One region of the Endobacterium panacihumi genome, then DNA from elsewhere that is predicted to be linked to it. Evidence: riboswitches for the same ligand, from Rfam matches in the RefSeq annotation. Region 1 holds a riboswitch; each other region holds the start of a gene.
What was found. A riboswitch is a leader RNA that binds a small molecule or an ion and turns the genes downstream of it on or off. The one in region 1 is predicted to bind cobalamin.
Positions count from the first base shown of each region.

Region 2: another riboswitch for cobalamin. It lies ahead of ACRQ1B_RS18860 (ABC transporter substrate-binding protein); the one in region 1 lies ahead of metE (5-methyltetrahydropteroyltriglutamate--homocysteine S-methyltransferase).
Region 3: another riboswitch for cobalamin. It lies ahead of ACRQ1B_RS11970 (CbtB domain-containing protein); the one in region 1 lies ahead of metE (5-methyltetrahydropteroyltriglutamate--homocysteine S-methyltransferase).
Region 4: another riboswitch for cobalamin. It lies ahead of nrdH (glutaredoxin-like protein NrdH); the one in region 1 lies ahead of metE (5-methyltetrahydropteroyltriglutamate--homocysteine S-methyltransferase).

Region 1 is NZ_JBOZRA010000006.1:256,926-261,085, reverse strand. Features, by position in the region: gene msrB (peptide-methionine (R)-S-oxide reductase MsrB) at 1-196, shown strand, start outside; gene metE (5-methyltetrahydropteroyltriglutamate--homocysteine S-methyltransferase) at 267-2,588, opposite strand; cobalamin riboswitch at 2,692-2,915, opposite strand; gene prmB (50S ribosomal protein L3 N(5)-glutamine methyltransferase) at 2,971-3,882, opposite strand.
Region 2 is NZ_JBOZRA010000004.1:148,841-153,000, forward strand. Features, by position in the region: gene ACRQ1B_RS18850 (ABC transporter ATP-binding protein) at 1-361, opposite strand, end outside; gene ACRQ1B_RS18855 (FecCD family ABC transporter permease) at 358-1,365, opposite strand; partial or broken gene ACRQ1B_RS18860 (ABC transporter substrate-binding protein) at 1,397-2,347, opposite strand; cobalamin riboswitch at 2,596-2,831, opposite strand; gene ACRQ1B_RS18865 (GntR family transcriptional regulator) at 2,917-3,807, opposite strand; gene ACRQ1B_RS18870 (mannitol dehydrogenase family protein) at 4,036-4,160, shown strand, end outside.
Region 3 is NZ_JBOZRA010000002.1:9,658-13,817, forward strand. Features, by position in the region: gene ACRQ1B_RS11955 (GNAT family N-acetyltransferase) at 1-337, shown strand, start outside; gene ACRQ1B_RS11960 (hypothetical protein) at 364-780, shown strand; gene ACRQ1B_RS11965 (CbtA family protein) at 764-1,528, opposite strand; gene ACRQ1B_RS11970 (CbtB domain-containing protein) at 1,542-1,730, opposite strand; cobalamin riboswitch at 1,756-1,965, opposite strand; gene ACRQ1B_RS11975 (c-type cytochrome) at 2,044-2,916, opposite strand; gene ACRQ1B_RS11980 (c-type cytochrome) at 3,019-3,459, opposite strand; gene ACRQ1B_RS11985 (LysE family translocator) at 3,636-4,160, opposite strand, start outside.
Region 4 is NZ_JBOZRA010000002.1:462,540-466,699, reverse strand. Features, by position in the region: gene ACRQ1B_RS13960 (sugar ABC transporter ATP-binding protein) at 1-268, opposite strand, end outside; gene ACRQ1B_RS13955 (substrate-binding domain-containing protein) at 471-1,370, opposite strand; cobalamin riboswitch at 1,608-1,827, shown strand; gene nrdH (glutaredoxin-like protein NrdH) at 2,122-2,343, shown strand; gene nrdI (class Ib ribonucleoside-diphosphate reductase assembly flavoprotein NrdI) at 2,355-2,765, shown strand; gene nrdE (class 1b ribonucleoside-diphosphate reductase subunit alpha) at 2,762-4,160, shown strand, end outside.

The DNA.
Region 1 (4,160 bases):
ATGGCCGAGCTATTTCGCGCCGGTGAAGGAAGATGCCGTCATCGAACTGCGTGACACGACACATGGCATGGTGCGCACGGAAATCCGCTGCGCCAATTGCAACGGCCATCTCGGCCACGTCTTCCCGGACGGTCCGCCACCGACAGGCCTGCGCTATTGCATCAACGGCCACGCCATGGTGTTCGAGACGGCCTGACCCGTTGCGCGACAGACAAAAGGCGGCCTTTGCGGGCCGCCTTCCGGGTTTTCAATGATCGCCGGCCGGTTCAGCCGGCGGCGGTGCGCAGGGCTCTGGCAGCCGCCACCATGTTCACCAGCGCCGGGCGCACTTCGTCCCACTTGCGCGTCTTCAATCCACAATCCGGGTTCACCCAGATCTGTCGGTCGCCCAGCCGGCCGCGCGCCAGCGTCAGCAGCGCTGTCATCTCGCCGATCTCCGGCACGCGCGGCGAATGGATGTCATACACGCCCGGACCGATCTCGTTCGGGTAATCGTAATCGCGAAACGCATCCAGCAATTCCATCTTCGAACGTGACGTTTCGATCGAAATCACATCGGCATCCATGGCGGCAATCGCGCCGATGATGTCGTTGAATTCCGAATAGCACATATGGGTATGCACCTGCGTCTCATCCCCGACGCCGCTGGCGCACAGACGAAAACTCTCCACCGCCCAGTCGAGATAGATGCCCCAATCCTTCTGTCTCAGCGGCAGGCCTTCACGCAAAGCCGCCTCATCGATCTGGATCATCGCCGCGCCGGCATTTTCCAGATCAGCCACCTCGTCACGGATGGCCAGCGCAATCTGCCGGCACGTTTCGCTGCGGCTCTGGTCATCGCGTACAAAAGACCAGTTCAGGATGGTCACCGGCCCGGTCAGCATGCCCTTCACCGGCTTGTCCGTCAGTGATTGCGCGTAAGACCACCAGCGCACCGTCATCGGCTGCGGCCGCGATACGTCGCCAAAGATGATCGGCGGACGCACGTAACGCGACCCGTAACTCTGCACCCAGGCATGTTGCGTGAAGGCGAAACCGGAAAGCTTTTCGCCAAAATACTGCACCATGTCATTGCGCTCGAACTCGCCATGCACCAGCACGTCGAGCCCGATCTCCTCCTGCCAGCGGATCGCCGCTTGCGTCTCCTTCTCGATAAAGGTTTCGTATTGCAGGTCGCTCAGCGCCCCCTTGGCATGCGCCGAACGCGCCTTGCGCACCTCCGGCGTCTGCGGGAAGGAGCCGATCGTGGTGGTCGGGAAAAGCGGCAGCGCTTGCGACTGCAATGCACGACGCTGTGCAAACGGACTGTGACGGTGCTTCATTGCGGCATCGATGCCGGCCAGCCGCCTCTGCACGGCCGCGTCCTTCACTTTTGGCGAGACGGCCCGCGCCGCCACCGCCTGCGAAACATCGGCAATTTTCTCCGACACCGCATCCCGGCCGTGACCAAGCGCCGTACCGAGCGTGGCAATCTCGTCCAGCTTCTGCGTCGCGAAGGCAAGCCACGTCTTCAATTCGGCATCCAGCGCCGTCTCCAGCGCAAGATCGATCGGAACATGCAGCAGCGAGCAGGACGGCGCGATCTGCAGATTGTCCCGCTGTTTCGCCACCGGCTCCAGCCGGTCCAGAACGGCGGCAAGATCGGCACGCCAGATATTGCGGCCGTCGATCACACCGAGCGACAGAATTTTATCCGCCCGCACTGCAGAAAGCACGTTCGCAAGCTGTTCCGGCGCCCGCAGCAGATCCACATGCAGGCCCGCCACCGGCAATGTGGCCAGTGTTGCAAGGTTATCAGCAGGAGCACCAAAATAGCTGGCCAGCATGATCTTGATGCCCGGCACGGCGCGTGCAAATTCCGTATAGGCCGTCGTGAAGGCGTGGCGTTCGCCCTCCGTCAGGTCCAGAACGGCAATCGGCTCGTCCACCTGCACCCAGTCGGCGCCTGCCGCCTCCAGCTGCCGCAGCAGCTCGAGATAGACGGGCACCAGGCGCGGCAGCAGATCGAGCGGCTTGAAGGCAGCACCGCGCGCCTTCGCGAGCTTCAGGAACGTCACCGGACCAAGCAGAACCGGCCGTGTACGGATCCCGAGCGCGTTGGCCTCGATAAAATGCTCGACCGGCTTTGCGGAGGTCAGCCCAAAAGCCTGATCCTCCACCACTTCCGGCACCATGTAATGGTAATTGGTATCGAACCATTTGGTCATTTCCAGCGCCGGCACGCCCTGCGAAACACCGCCATGATGCGCATGGCCGCAATCGCCATGCCCCTCGCCTTCAGCACCGCGCGCCATGGCAAAATAGGTATCGAGCGTAACCGGCCCGCCCTTCCAGCCATAAATTTCCGGCACCGCGCCGACCATCACGGCCGTATCGAGCACATGGTCGTAAAGCGAAAAATCATTGGACGGGATGATGTCGATGCCGGCGTTCTTCTGGAGCGCCCAGTTTTCCGCTCGCAGTTTTTGCGCCACGTCGAGCAGCGTTTTCGCGTCGGCCTTGCCCGACCAATAGGCTTCGAGCGCGAATTTCAGTTCGCGATGTTTTCCGATGCGCGGAAAACCGAGATTGGCAGTAAAAACAGTCATTTCCTTGACCCCGAGGTTATGGGCAAGGTTTGCGGCATGGCGCCATCACGACCGGGCACAGGCGTGCCGGTCGCAAATGCGGCACACCGGGAGACCCCGCCCGTGGACGTTATCGATCGAGGCAGGTCTCCTGGCTTGCGGGTCGTCACCGCCATCCCGTCTTCCCGGAGCGCCCTTTCAGGCATTTTCTCCAGTGACATCCATCGGATGGCGGCTCGCCGCTTACAGTTGCGGGGGCAGCTCCGGCATGGATGCCTTGCGGCATCGCACCGGATTCCCTCTTAGCTCCGGGCAGATGCCCGCAGAACCACGATGCGGCAACCATGCCGCAGCGCGATCATCGCGTCAAGCGATATAAAGATATGCTTATATCTTTTATTCTTTATTCGACGCCGAGCGCTTCGGCCGAAATCCAGAACACGGCATCCTGCGATTCCGCCGTCTCCACCCAGAAGAAGTCCAGATGCGGATATTCTTCCTCCAGAATTTCGCGGCCCGAGCCGATCTCGCACAGCATGCCGCCCTCGGGATTGAGGTAATTGGCGGCGTCATCGAGGATCTTTCGCACCAGATCGAGACCATCCTCACCGCCATCATGCGCCATGGCCGGCTCGGCCTGATGTTCCGCCGGGAAACCGGCCATCGAGGCATGGTCGACATAGGGCGGATTGGTGATGATCAGGTCATAGGTTTTTCCCGCCAGCGGCGCAAAAAGATCGCCCTTGTAGAGCGCGACCTGTTCCGAAACCTCATGGTCGGTCACGTTGATTTTCGCCACTTCCAGCGCATCGCCGGACAAATCGACGGCATCGATCTCCGCATTCGGGAAAAACTTTGCCGCCAGCACGGCAAGGCAGCCGGAGCCGGTGCAGATATCGACGGCACTCGTCACCTGAAGGGGATCGGGCAGGAAGGAAGAGCCGTTTTCACCGAGATATTCGGAAAACAGGATTTCGCCGATATGCGACCGCGGCACGATCACCCGCTCGTCGACAAAGAAACGCACGCCCTGGATATAGGCGTGATTGGTGATGTAGGAGGTCGGCTTGCGGCTGGTCACCCGCAATTCGATACGCTCGGCCAGCAACTGGCGTTCGGCCGGCAGAAGGCGCGCATCGAGAAACGGATCCAGCGTATCGATCGGCAGATTCAGGCTGTCGAGCAGAAGAAAGGCAGCATCGTCGCCGGCCGTCGTCGTGCCATGGCCGAACCCAAGCTCGGCGGCATTGAAGCGCGAGATCGCGTAACGCCAGTAATCGCGAAGCGTCACCAGTTCTGTTGTGATATCGGCCATGGTCGCGCGGTCTCTCTTTGGGGAATGGCAATTGTTTTATCGTCTTCGGCCATTGGAGGCTGGACGGAACCGGCATTAGAATGGCAAGGGCGCTAAGGTCAACCATTCAAGCAGGATTGCCGGGTTTATGAGTAAGAAGCATACCGATCCGGTCGGGCCCCATATGGCATCGGGAGGCCGCGCCCAGCCGATCTCCCCCCTTGAGGGGGGCTCGGAGAGCGGGTTGAGACCCGTGGTTCAACCCCGGCAGCCCGGCAGGGCAGAGGGGTGTAATGCTG
Region 2 (4,160 bases), on a different contig from region 1:
CGTTGACGATCGCGTCATCCTCCAGGGACCATCCGGATAGCGGCCCAAGATACGGCGTTCGGCCCAGTTCGACGGCTTGACGCGCCGTAATTCTTTCGGTGGTTTCCGCCTGTTGCTCCACAAACGCAAGCTTTTGAGCAATGTGGCGGCTGCCGATGGATTTTATCGCCGCATCACCCAGCCTCACATGTCCGGAAAGCGGTTTGCGAATGCCGGCCAGCATCGAGAGCAACGTGCTTTTGCCGGAACCGTTGGGGCCGATAATGCCGAGAAACTCACCCGGCGCGACGTCGAAGGAAACGTCACGCACGATTTCCAGACTGCCGGCGGACCAGCTGAGATTTCGGGCAGAAAGCTTCATGGTCGCGTCCTCTTCTGCCCGAGAATGAAGGCAAATGCCGGGGCACCGAACAGAGCCGTGATCACACCGATTGGCAGCACCTGCCCGGAAACGATGGTGCGCGAAAGGATATCGGCGACGATCATGAAAACGGCCCCGACCAATGCCGTTACCGGCAGCAGACGCCCATGTCGAACACCGACGATGAGCCGTGCCGCATGAGGGATGACGAGGCCGATAAAGCCGATCGAGCCGACCAGCGAGACCATCGCGGCCGTCATCGCGGCGGCTGTACAGATCAGGACGACCTGAACGCGGCGCACGCGGATGCCGAGCGAGGCGGCCGCCTGATTGCCGAAGGCGAAGGCGTCGAGTGCGCGGACATGCCAGAGACAAATGAGAAGACCGATGATCGTGACCGGCAGCGCCAGACCGACATCCGGCCAGCGCACACCTGACAGATTGCCGAGCAGCCAGAACATGATGCCGCGCGCCTGCTCGGCCGTCGCCGACTTGGTCACGACGAAGGAGGTCAGCGCATTGAACATCTGCGAGCCTGCAACGCCGGCAAGGATGATAGCATTGCTGCCGCTGCCGGCGCGCATGGCCAGCAGGCTGACGAGCAGGAAAGCGGCAAGCGCGCCCGCGAGCGCACCCATTGGCATGGTCAGCATTCCCGCGCCAAAACCCAGAAGCGCTACGGCAACTGCACCGGTGGAGGCACCGGCGGAAATGCCGAGAATGTAGGGATCCGCCAGCGGATTGCGCAGCAGCGACTGCAGCACGGCACCGGCGATTGCCAGCGAGGCGCCGCAACAGGCAGCAACGACAGCGCGACTGAGGCGATAGGCCCAGACGATGCCCTCGTCGAGTGGTTCCAGCGGGTAGCCGGCGCCGAAAACGCGGTTGGCGACCGTTTTCAACACGACATCAAATGGAATGGAGGTTTCGCCAATCGCCGCCCCGGCGACTAGCGCAACGGCAAGGATGACGAGCGCCGCAAGTGCGACGCCCGTTCTACTCATTTTTGACGTTATATGTTCCACCGCTATCAGCTTATTTGGCAAGGCCCGAGGCGGCGATGGCATCAGCCAGCTTTTCCAGTCCCTCGACGGTGCGGATGGTCGGGTTCATAGCCTGCGCATCCATTTCGAAGACATGGCCTTCTTTCACGGCAGGCATCAGGCTGGCGACGGGATCTTCCTTGAGGAACTTGTGCTTGACGGCGACATCATCGGCCGGGAACCGGCGGCGATCCATCTTGCCGGCAACGATCATCGTCGGGTTGGCCTTGGCGATGGTTTCCCAGCCGACGGTCGGCCATTCCTCATCGCTCTCGATCACATTCTTGATACCGAGCGCCGACATGATGTAGCCCGGCGCGCCGTGGCGACCAGCGACATAAGGATCGATATCGAGTTCGGCACTGGAGAACCAGAAGACGGCCGAGAGCTTGCCATCCGCCGAAGCGATCTTTGTACGCGCGGCTTCTTCGCGCTTCTTGAGATCGGCGACAACTTCTTCGCCACGATCCTGAACGTTGTAGATCTTCGCCAGATCACGGATTTCCTGATAGATCAGCTCCATAGAAAACACGCCGGTGCGTACGCCATCACCACCACCGGAATTGTCCTTGCCGACGCAATCGGCCGGCGAGGTATAGACCGGCACGCCGAGTTCGGCGAACTGGGCAGGCGTGCCCACCACACCTTCCGGACCGATCTGCCACTGGAACTGGGTCGTCACCAGATCCGGCTTCTTGCCGATCACCGCTTCGAAACTCGGATCGTTGTCGGCCAGGCGCTCGACCTTGGCGTTCGTTTCCTCAAACCCCTTCAGCACCGGACTGACCCAGAGCGCCGTGCCAACCACCCTGTCCGACAGGCCAAGCAGATAAAGCACTTCGGTGACGCTCTGGCCAACCGACACCGTGCGCGACGGTGCCTGTTTGAAGGTCAGTTCAAGACCGCAATTCTTGATGGTCAAAGGGTACTGGGTTTCGGCAGCCTGTACCGGGGTCGAAAATGGAAGGATCGCGACGGCCGAAGCCAGCAAACCTGCGCAGACCGACAGGCGTGAAAAATGAAACATGGTCTCTCCTGGAAATGTGTGATCGATGGAGGGCGACAGCGCGTATCAGAACGCTTGCCGGCGGACAGTCGACATCGACGAAAAAGGGATAAAGACCATGGAGTGCGCACAAGCGCATGGAAGCGTCATAACGTGATCCTCTTCCGGGCATCCCCGCCCGTAACGATAGTTCTGTCCTGACGGCAGGTCTCCTGGCTCACGAACATGCCGTCCACCTGCCTTCCCATGCCGATCACGACACAGTGGCCAGATACCCTTCGGGCATCTCGAGGATGGACGGTGATCCGCTTACAGTTGCGGGGGCAGCCACGGCATTGAGATCTGATAAATCGGATCCGCACCGTGTTCCCTTTTAATTCCATTGCTTTCGGCGCTGGAAACCGTCGCCGCTGAGTTAGCTGGCAGATGTGCCCGCCGTCAATGGCAATAGTGTATGTTATGTAATATCATTACGTGTCAAGATAAAATATGCTGCCTGTTTTGCATCAGGCAAGGTCGATGGACGTCAGCATGGTCGATCGCGCGGTGTGCAGGTGCAGGCGGCATGCCTCGCGCGCCCTTGCGGGATCACCGCTTTTCAAACCGTCGATATAGGCCAGATGCTCGTGCAGCGCGCGATGATTGCGGGCCACTTCATCTCTTTTGTTCCACTGGTAATGATAGTGAAAAATCACCGACATTACGCCCTGGATATTGCCGAGAAACCGGTTCGGCACGGCACTATCCACCAGCTTGTGGAACCGATGATCAAGGTCGGAAAAATCGCGGCCGCGATTATTGAAATCGGCAAGGATTGCATGATGCTCTTCCTCGATCAGCGACAATTCGCCCCAAAGCAGATCATCTTTCGGGAGAGCGACAAAACGATCGACGGCCCGAAACTCGATCAACTCGCGCATATCAAAAAGCTCGCCGACAAAATCCACAGTCAGGCCCAGCGTGCGCCAGCGCCCGTTGCTCTGGCGCTCCAGAAGACCGAAATGGCTGAATTTATTGAGGCAGTCACGAATGGCTGACGTGGACACGCCGAACTGGCGGGCAAGATCCAAACCGTTGATGACTTGTCCGGGGCTGCAATCGGGACCGACCAACCATGCCATGAACTTGCGCTCGACCATATCGGCCAGCGGTTCCATATCGGCATCGGCGAGATAGTCACTACGCTTCGGCAGACGCAATTGCTGCTTGGCGCGACCTTCAACCGCGACGATGCCGCGCATGGACAACGCCGCCAACACGGCGCGCACCGTCGTGCGGCTGATACCGAGTGTCGCAGCCATGGCCGGCTCGGAAGGCAGCGGCGCACCGGCCTGCGCATCGGCCAGCATGTCGAGGGCCTGATTATAGCTGCGCTTGAAAAGAGCATTGGTTTTCATGACCGGGAGAGCGCCTTGAAATGACACTTGGCAGAAGCTGTTTTTTATGAATGCTCTTTTTATATAAAAAACAAATTGCCTGCAAGGCAATTGTCTTTTATCCCAAAAGAACAGTTTTAATGCATGTTACGGGAGAGGGAGCATGCGACGCGAATTGCATTTCTGTCGGCCTGCTGCGCCTCGACCGATCCTTGTTTCAAACAGTTATCAGATCAGGGCGGAGCGTCCATGACGGGCATCATTTTACAGTTCGGCACCAGCCGTTTTCTCCAGGCGCATGCGGATTTCTTTCTGCATGAGGCAAAGCAGGCAGGACAGGATGTTCTGCCTGTCATTATCGTACAGACATCGGG
Region 3 (4,160 bases), on a different contig from region 1:
GCGCGATCTGTTTGGCCCGGTGCCGTGGATCACCGCTCTGGTGGCAGACGGCGGCGAAGGCCTGATCGGCTACGCCATTCTGGTGCCGTTGTACCGCGCTCAGGAGGGCAAGCGCGGCATGGATCTGCACCATCTCTTCGTGCGCGAAGGCCATCGCGGCCACGGCATCGGCCACCATCTGGTCACCCGCGCCCGCGACCTCGCCCGCAATGCCGGCTGCGATTATCTTTCGGTCGGCGCCGCGACCGGCAATTTCGCCGCCCACCGATTTTACGAGCACATGGATTTCAAACCGCGGCCGGTAACAGGCATGCGATATACGCAGGCGCTGGCGTAAGAACTGCGGAAACCGGCGATCTCTCCTTGGCTGGGATCGCCGGACTGTTGCAATTACTACGACGACCTTCGTCTTCCGATTCAGTCTTTTCCAGTCAATACTCGACAACGACCACCCCCACCCGCTCCGCGATCTGGCACCAGATCGCCAAGCGCCCGGCGAATATCGCGGCTATTGAGATTGAGACTACGTCCTTTCGGAATCCCTTGCCGCTCAATCTTCGCCCACGCTGCAGCCCGAAACGCGGCAGCATTGCTTTCATGGTATGCAAGACAATCGGCCCCGACAGGATCGGAACCGATCAGAATGCGAAAGGCACGGCGATGCACGAAGCAGGCCGCGCCATGGTCGCGGTCATCGGAGAAAACGGCAAAACTCAGCGCATCGAGATCGTCACGCCAGACTGCCGTGTTCCTTTCCATCACTTCACGCGGAAGGACTGAGACGCTTCAGGAATGTGCCACTCAGCGCACCCAAAAGTGCCCAGAAAACAAAGCTTGTGACGGTTGCCACGACGATGAAGCGACGCTCCAGTTCGAGCGGCGCCAACGGCTCCACGCCGGTCGGCGGCAATGGCGCGCCCACCACATGCGGTGCCGCGATGAGGACGACCGCCAGCACCGCAGCCCATGGCTCACGCCGCAAGACCAGCAGGCCGATACCGGCAGCCGTCGCGATGGCCGTGGCAATCCACCATGTCTGACGGGCGGCAAGTTCTGCAGCCGGGCTGCCTGGCAATTCCGGCGGCAGCCCCACCATCGGCGCCAGCATCACCGAGGCAAAACCCGCCACGCCGAAAAACAGCCCGGTGCGCCAGCCCTGTGAGACGTTCGCCATGGACAGCAAGGCCGTCAGCACAAGCGAATAGCCGATCGCGGTCAGCACATTGGCGCCGAGCGTATAGGCGGTGCGCTCGAAACCGTCGGCGGGTGCCCACCCCTCACCGTGATCGTGACCGGCGGCATCATGCCCGTCACCTTCCGCCGCGGTTGCGGCATGATCGTGGGCGGGCGTGCCGGACGCATGCGTATGTGCGTCAGGCGCCGCGCTTTCCGGCACGGCCGGCCCTGCATTCTCATAGGTTTCGGCCTTGAGGATCAGCGGCTCGGTGCCGACCATCTGCATCAGCGTGATGGCAATACCTGTTATGATCCCCACCGGGACGGCGGAGAAGACAATAGCTCTGAACATATGGTGGCTCCCCTCAGTGGCAGGGGAAAGCGTTGGCATGACGGACGTCATGCGCAGCATTGTGAACGACTTCGAGATGGGAAAAACCCACGAAACCGATCACGAAAAGCCCGAGGCAACCGGCCATGGCGGATTGCACCAGGTTGGATGTTCTGGAAGAGACGGCCGGTTTGGCCGCGGTATCAGTGGTCTGTTTTTGCATGATGGAACCCCTCGTTGCACATGCGTTGCTCACATTTGCAATGGCAGGTCTCCTGGCTCGCAGGTCGTTGTCACGAAACTGGCCTTCCCGGTTTCCCAGTGGCCGTCATCGTCCGGACTCGCCGCTCACAGTTGCGGGGGCAGCCGCGAATGAGGAAATCTCCCTGTCGCGTTCCCTTTTCATCCCCCTGCATTCACTTGAGAAAACAGGAGGAACCATTGCGAGGCAAGTTGTGCGCCCGGCATTTGCGGGTGTCAAGGTGCGGTTGCACCGGCACGGCTGCACACCGAGGAAGCATTTTCAGAGGACGGGATTATTTCCCCGGCACTGCTTTCAAGTAGGCAGCGATGGCTTCAAGGTCGCTCTTGGGCAGATGCGCAATGTTTTTCTGCACTTCCACCATCGATCCGCCAACACTGTCGAAATCGGGTGTGAAACCGGTTTCGAGGTAGTTGACGATGTCGTCCTCGCTCCAGGCGCTGATCCCTTCCGAGGTCGAGGTAATGCCGGGCACGCGGCCATCGCCTTCCGGATTGAGGCCACCCGCCAGCCAGGCGCCGGACTCGAAACCGCCCAGCGCATTGCGCGGCGTATGGCATTCGCCGCAATGACCAGGACCTTCGACCAGATACTGGCCGCGCTTGACCTGTTCGGACGCATTTGCGAGCGCTACCCGCGGACCGTCATCGAAATAGAGAAACTTCCAGCCACCGACGGCAAGCCGGATATTGAAGGGAAACGGCAGGTCGTGGCCCGGCGCCACATTGGAACTGGCCGGCAAGGACTTCAGGTACGCGAAAAGGTCATTGACGTCTTTTGGCGAAAGCCGCGCATAGGACCCATACGGAAACGACGGATACAGATGCTCGCCACTCGGGCCAACACCACGCGTCATCGCATTGCCGAATTGTGCGATTGTCCAGCCACCGATCCCGGCCTGACTGTCGGAGGAAATGTTAGGAATATGGAATGTGCCGAAATCGCTCGGCAAAGCCCGACCGCCCGACATGATCTTCAGCGCATCGCCTTCAGCACCCGGCGCAGCATGGCACCCGGCACAGCCGCCCGCCCAGAACAGCTGTTCGCCATTGGCCAGATCAGGACTGCCGAGATTGGCCCAGTGGCTCTCCGGCTGCGGATCGGGTGCCGTCAGCGAATAAGCACCGCCGAGACCTGCCGCCCCCATAACAACCACTGCCGCCACGATTTTCGTGAAGGTCGATGCCATGTCATTCTCCTGCCGCAAGGCGTCACGGCAGCCGGGTCAGTACCCGGCTGCCGATCGCAATCAACGCTTCAGACGGTAGGTCTGGTGGCACTGGCCGCATTCGGCGCCCAGCGTCTGCATGGCATTCATGACGCCGGCGACATCGGTCGGTGCTGCCGCCAGAACAGCATCGGCATCCGCGGCCAGCTTCAGCGACTTGGCACGGAAGTCGGACGGATTTTCCCAGATCTTTGGCGAGGCTTCGGTATCATGGCCGGTTTCGCTGCCGACCGGGAACTGGTCGGGAAATGCCTTGGCCGACGTGCTGATCGTCGTCAGTGCGGTCTTCACGGCTTCCGCGTCGAACGGCTTCTGTTCCTTGGCGATAGCGGCAAGTGCGCCCATGGCACCACCGATCGCCTTCATGCCGGCCTGACGTTCGACCTGCGGTTCGGCAGCAAAAGCCGAACCGAAGCCAAGACAGAGTGCCACGGCCGTGGCGGCCAGAGTCTTGATATACATTAAAATCTCCCGGTTTGATCGGCCCGCATCACACGCAGCCGAAAGATCTGCGCTGGGAGAATGACAAGGCCAAACGACGGAAAGAAGTCACGTTTCCGTCAGGCTACCAGAGATGCTGCGATTATCCGTTGACACTGCGTTCACCAGATAAATACGGCAAAACCACTCAAGTTAGCTCATACGCCGCCCTTCACGCCTTCCCAAAGGGTCACCACCGACACGACAACCAGCAGCAGGCCGGCGCCCCGGCCAATCCAGATGGTTGCTGAGGCATTGCCGACGACCGCGGCGCGGGCACGCCCGGCAGCGACCGCAAGGCTGCCGTAAATCGCCAACTGGGTTGCTGCCGTCATCACCGCCATGATGGCGGCCTGCGGTGCCAGAGGACCGAAATCGGGACGTAGAAACTGCGGATAGATGGCCAGCATGAAAAGATAGTCCTTTGGATTCATCAGGCAGGTGACCGCCCCGCGCCGAAATGCTTCCCAATGAGAACGGCTGTCTGCCGGACCGACATGATCAACGATGATCGCGCTGCGCATCAACGTGACGCCGATCCACGCCATGTAAAGCGCGCCGATGATCAGCAGTGGTTTGAACAGGACCGGCATGAAACTCGCCAGAAGGCCGACCCCCAGCGCGCCATAAAGCGAATGCACGATCCCGCCCAGCATGATACCCGCCGTGGCGGCGAGCCCGGA
Region 4 (4,160 bases), on a different contig from region 1:
ACACGATGGTGAGGCCGGCCTTGGCGGCATCCTGCGGATTGGTCGGCGCATAGGGCTGGCCGTCGAGCATGATGGTTCCCGTCGTGGGCTGGTAGACGCCCGCGAGAATCTTCATCAGCGTCGATTTGCCGGCACCATTTTCGCCGAGAATGGTATGAACACGGCCCGGCTTCACCGAAAGCTGCATGTTCTTCAGCGCCTTCACGGCCCCGAATTCCTTGGACATGTCCTTGATCTCAAGGATCACGTTGTCGCCTGAGGTTTCCATGGCGTCACCTTTCAACGAGCGCTTCACACCACCACTGCGGCGAAAGCTGCTCCCTATTCCTGATCATGCAGATCGTGCACCGCATCGGCGGGCGGCTTCGAACAATCCGCAGATGCCCGGTGGCCCGCCTGGGGGAGCGGACCACCGGAGGAGGCAGCCTCAAAACAGAGATGGCCTCATGCGCAGAGCGTCTTGGGAGGACTTACTGCTTCTTGGTGTAAACGCCGGGAACGATCGGCTGTTCGGCCGGCACTTCCTCGCCTGCCTGCAGCTTGATCGCGGTTTCGACGGCAAGCTTGCCCATCTGGTCCGGGAACTGCTGGATGACGCCGACGAAATCCGGATCTGCATCGACTGCCTTGATGGCTTCCGGCATGCCGTCGAAACCGATGACCTTGACCTTGCCGGTCAGGCCCGAGGATTTGACGGCAACGGCAGCAGCGAGTGCAGCGTCGTCACCGAACCCGAAAATGCCGCCGATTTCCGGGTTGGCCTGCAGCATGTTCTGGGCAACGGCCAGCGCTTCGGCGCGGGTGATGCCGGTCTGGATCGACACGATCTTGATGTCCGGATGCTTGGCAATGGCTTCCTTGAAGCCGTTGACGCGGTTCACCACCGACTGCACGAGCGGGTAATCGATGATCGCGACCTGGCCCTTGCCGCCGAGCTGTTCGGCCATCAGTTCACCGGCCTTGACGCCGCCGGCATAGTTGTCGGTGCCGATATAGGAGGCGACCTTGGCGCCTTCGACAGGAACGTCGACGGTGATGACCTTGATGCCGGCTGCTTCAGCGCGGGCAACGGCGGCAAGAGCGCCCTTGCTGTCGACCGGCGACATGATGATGACGTCGACGCCCTTGACGATGAAGTCTTCGATATCGGCGAGCTGCTTGTTGAGGTCCTGGTTGGCGATCGAGATCTCGACCGACACATTTTTGGCCTTGGCTTCAGCGGTGATCGCCTTGGCAAGCTCGTTATAGAAAGGATGCTGCTGCGTGAGCAACGATGCACCGATGCCTTCGGCATGGGCAGCGGCAGCGGCGAGCGTGAGGCTGGCGGAAACCAGCAGCGTCTTTGCGAAATTCTTGAGGGTCATATTCATTCCTCCCGTCCTTGAGGCCTTATGAGCACACATCCAGCCGGCGGGCCTCCTCTTGCCGGCTGATTTTTCATCATATGTCCTAAATTTTACGCGCGTCAATATTTTTGAATTCGTACGTAAATAAATTTACGTGAAAAAGTTTCGGTGACCGTGACCTCGTGCGGCAAGCCCCCTCGTTTTCCCCAGACTTGACCGAGCCGAAACAACATATCCGTTGACGAAATTTTTGCCTCGTCTACCATATATAGTGTTCAAGGTTCTTCCGATTCGCATCGGAAGCTAAGACGGGAATTCGGTGCGTGATACCCATGACGGGTGCCATAATGCCGGAGCTGCCCCCGCAACTGTAAGCGGCGAGCATTCGATCGAGCAGGCCACTGACGCCAAAAGCGTTGGGAAGGCGGAACGAATGCCGTGACCCGCAAGCCAGGAGACCTGCCTTGCACGGAAACGTCCACGGGCGGGGTGTCCGAAGGTCGCGTATAGGTGCGGGATGATCCTGCGCATGCGCCTCCCCGAATGTCCCGCAAAAATGCTTCGGGGTGAAGTTTTATGTTCTTGAGTTTCTGCAAGCAGTCGATGCGTCGGCCCATCTACCCATGTCGGTTTGCGGGTTTGCGGCGCAGCGTGGCCACGACGAGCGCCTGACGCTCGGCCACCGACAGCGACACCTTCATTTCCCGTCATCTTCGCCCGGACATCGACCGAGGTGCGAACGCTTCCGCATGCTCATTTTTCACGAGGAACGACCATGACCATCACCGTCTACAGCAAGCCCGCCTGCGTCCAGTGCACCGCAACCACCCGCGCGCTCGACCGTCAGGGCATCGACTACACCATTATCGACGTGTCCGCAGATGCCGAGGCTTATGACCTCGTGCAGGGCCTCGGCTACCGCCAGGTGCCTGTGGTCATTGCCGGCGAGCAGCATTGGGCAGGTTTTCGCCCGGACATGATCAGCGCCCTCGCCTGACCATCATCGCGATGAGCGTCGTCTATTTCTCCACGAAATCGGAAAACACCCATCGGTTCGTGGAAAAGCTGGGTCTGACCGCCCGGCGCATTCCGATCTGCAGCGATGAGGCGCTTTGCGCACCCAACCCGTTCGTCCTGATCGTTCCGACCTATGGCGGCGGCGAAAACAAGGGCGCCGTTCCCAAACAGGTGATCCGCTTCCTCAACGATGCGGACAACAGATCCAACATCCGCGGCGTCATTGCCGCGGGCAACACCAATTTCGGCGCAGCCTATTGCATCGCCGGGGACATCATTTCCGCCAAGTGCCAGGTGCCATTTCTTTACAAGTTCGAGCTTCTGGGCACGCAGGAAGATGTCGACAACGTCAGACACGGATTGGAACGATTTTGGACGCGACAAGCTTCGACAAACCAGTGACAACGGCCAAGCCACCCGAGACGGGGCTGGATTACCATGCCCTCAACGCCATGCTGAATCTTTATGACGAGCATGGAAAAATCCAGCTCGACCGCGACCGGCAGGCGGCAAAGCAGTATTTTCTGCAGCACGTGAACCAGAACACGGTGTTCTTCCATAACCTGCGGGAAAAGCTCGATTACCTTGTGACCGAAGGTTATTACGAGCAGGAGGTTCTCGACCAGTATTCTTTCAATTTCGTGCGTGACCTGTTCGACCACGCCTATGACAAGAAATTCCGCTTCCCGACCTTTTTGGGCGCTTTCAAATATTACACCAGCTACACGCTGAAGACGTTTGACGGGAAACGCTATCTCGAGCGCTACGAGGACCGCGTCTGCATGGTGGCGCTGGCGCTGGCCCGCGGCGATGAAAAGCTTGCCCGCGATCTCGTCGACGAGATCATTTCCGGCCGTTTCCAGCCGGCAACGCCGACCTTCCTCAATGCCGGCAAGAAACAGCGCGGCGAACTCGTCTCCTGCTTCCTCCTGCGCGTGGAAGATAACATGGAAAGCATCGGCCGCTCGATCAATTCGGCGCTGCAGCTTTCCAAGCGCGGCGGCGGTGTGGCGCTGTCGCTTACCAACCTTCGCGAAATGGGCGCACCGATCAAGCAGATCGAAAACCAGTCGTCGGGCGTCATTCCGGTGATGAAACTGCTGGAGGATAGTTTCTCCTATGCCAACCAGCTGGGTGCGCGGCAGGGAGCAGGAGCCGTCTACCTGCATGCCCATCACCCGGACATCATGCGTTTTCTCGATACCAAGCGCGAAAATGCCGACGAAAAAATCCGCATCAAGACGCTGTCGCTCGGCGTCGTCATTCCCGACATTACCTTTGAACTCGCCCGCAACAACGAGGACATGTACCTGTTCTCGCCGCATGATGTGGAGCGTTTTTACGGCGTGCCGTTCACCGAGATTTCGGTGAGCGAAAAATATCAGGAAATGGTCGAGGACGGCCGTATACGCAAGAAGAAGATCAAGGCGCGCGAATTCTTCCAGGTCATCGCCGAAATCCAGTTCGAAAGCGGTTATCCCTACATCATGTTCGAGGACACGGTGAACAGGGCGAACCCGATTGCCGGTCGCATCACCATGAGCAATCTCTGCTCGGAAATCCTGCAGGTCAGCGATGCGAGCGAGTTCAACGACGACCTCTCCTATTCCAAGATGGGCAAGGACATTTCCTGCAATCTCGGCTCGCTCAATATCGCGGCCGCGATGGACAGTACCGATTTCGGCCAGACGATCGAAACCTCGATCCGCGCGCTGACTGCCGTGTCCGAAATGAGCAACATCACCTCGGTGCCTTCAGTCGCCAAGGGCAATGAAGACAGCCACGCGATCGGCCTCG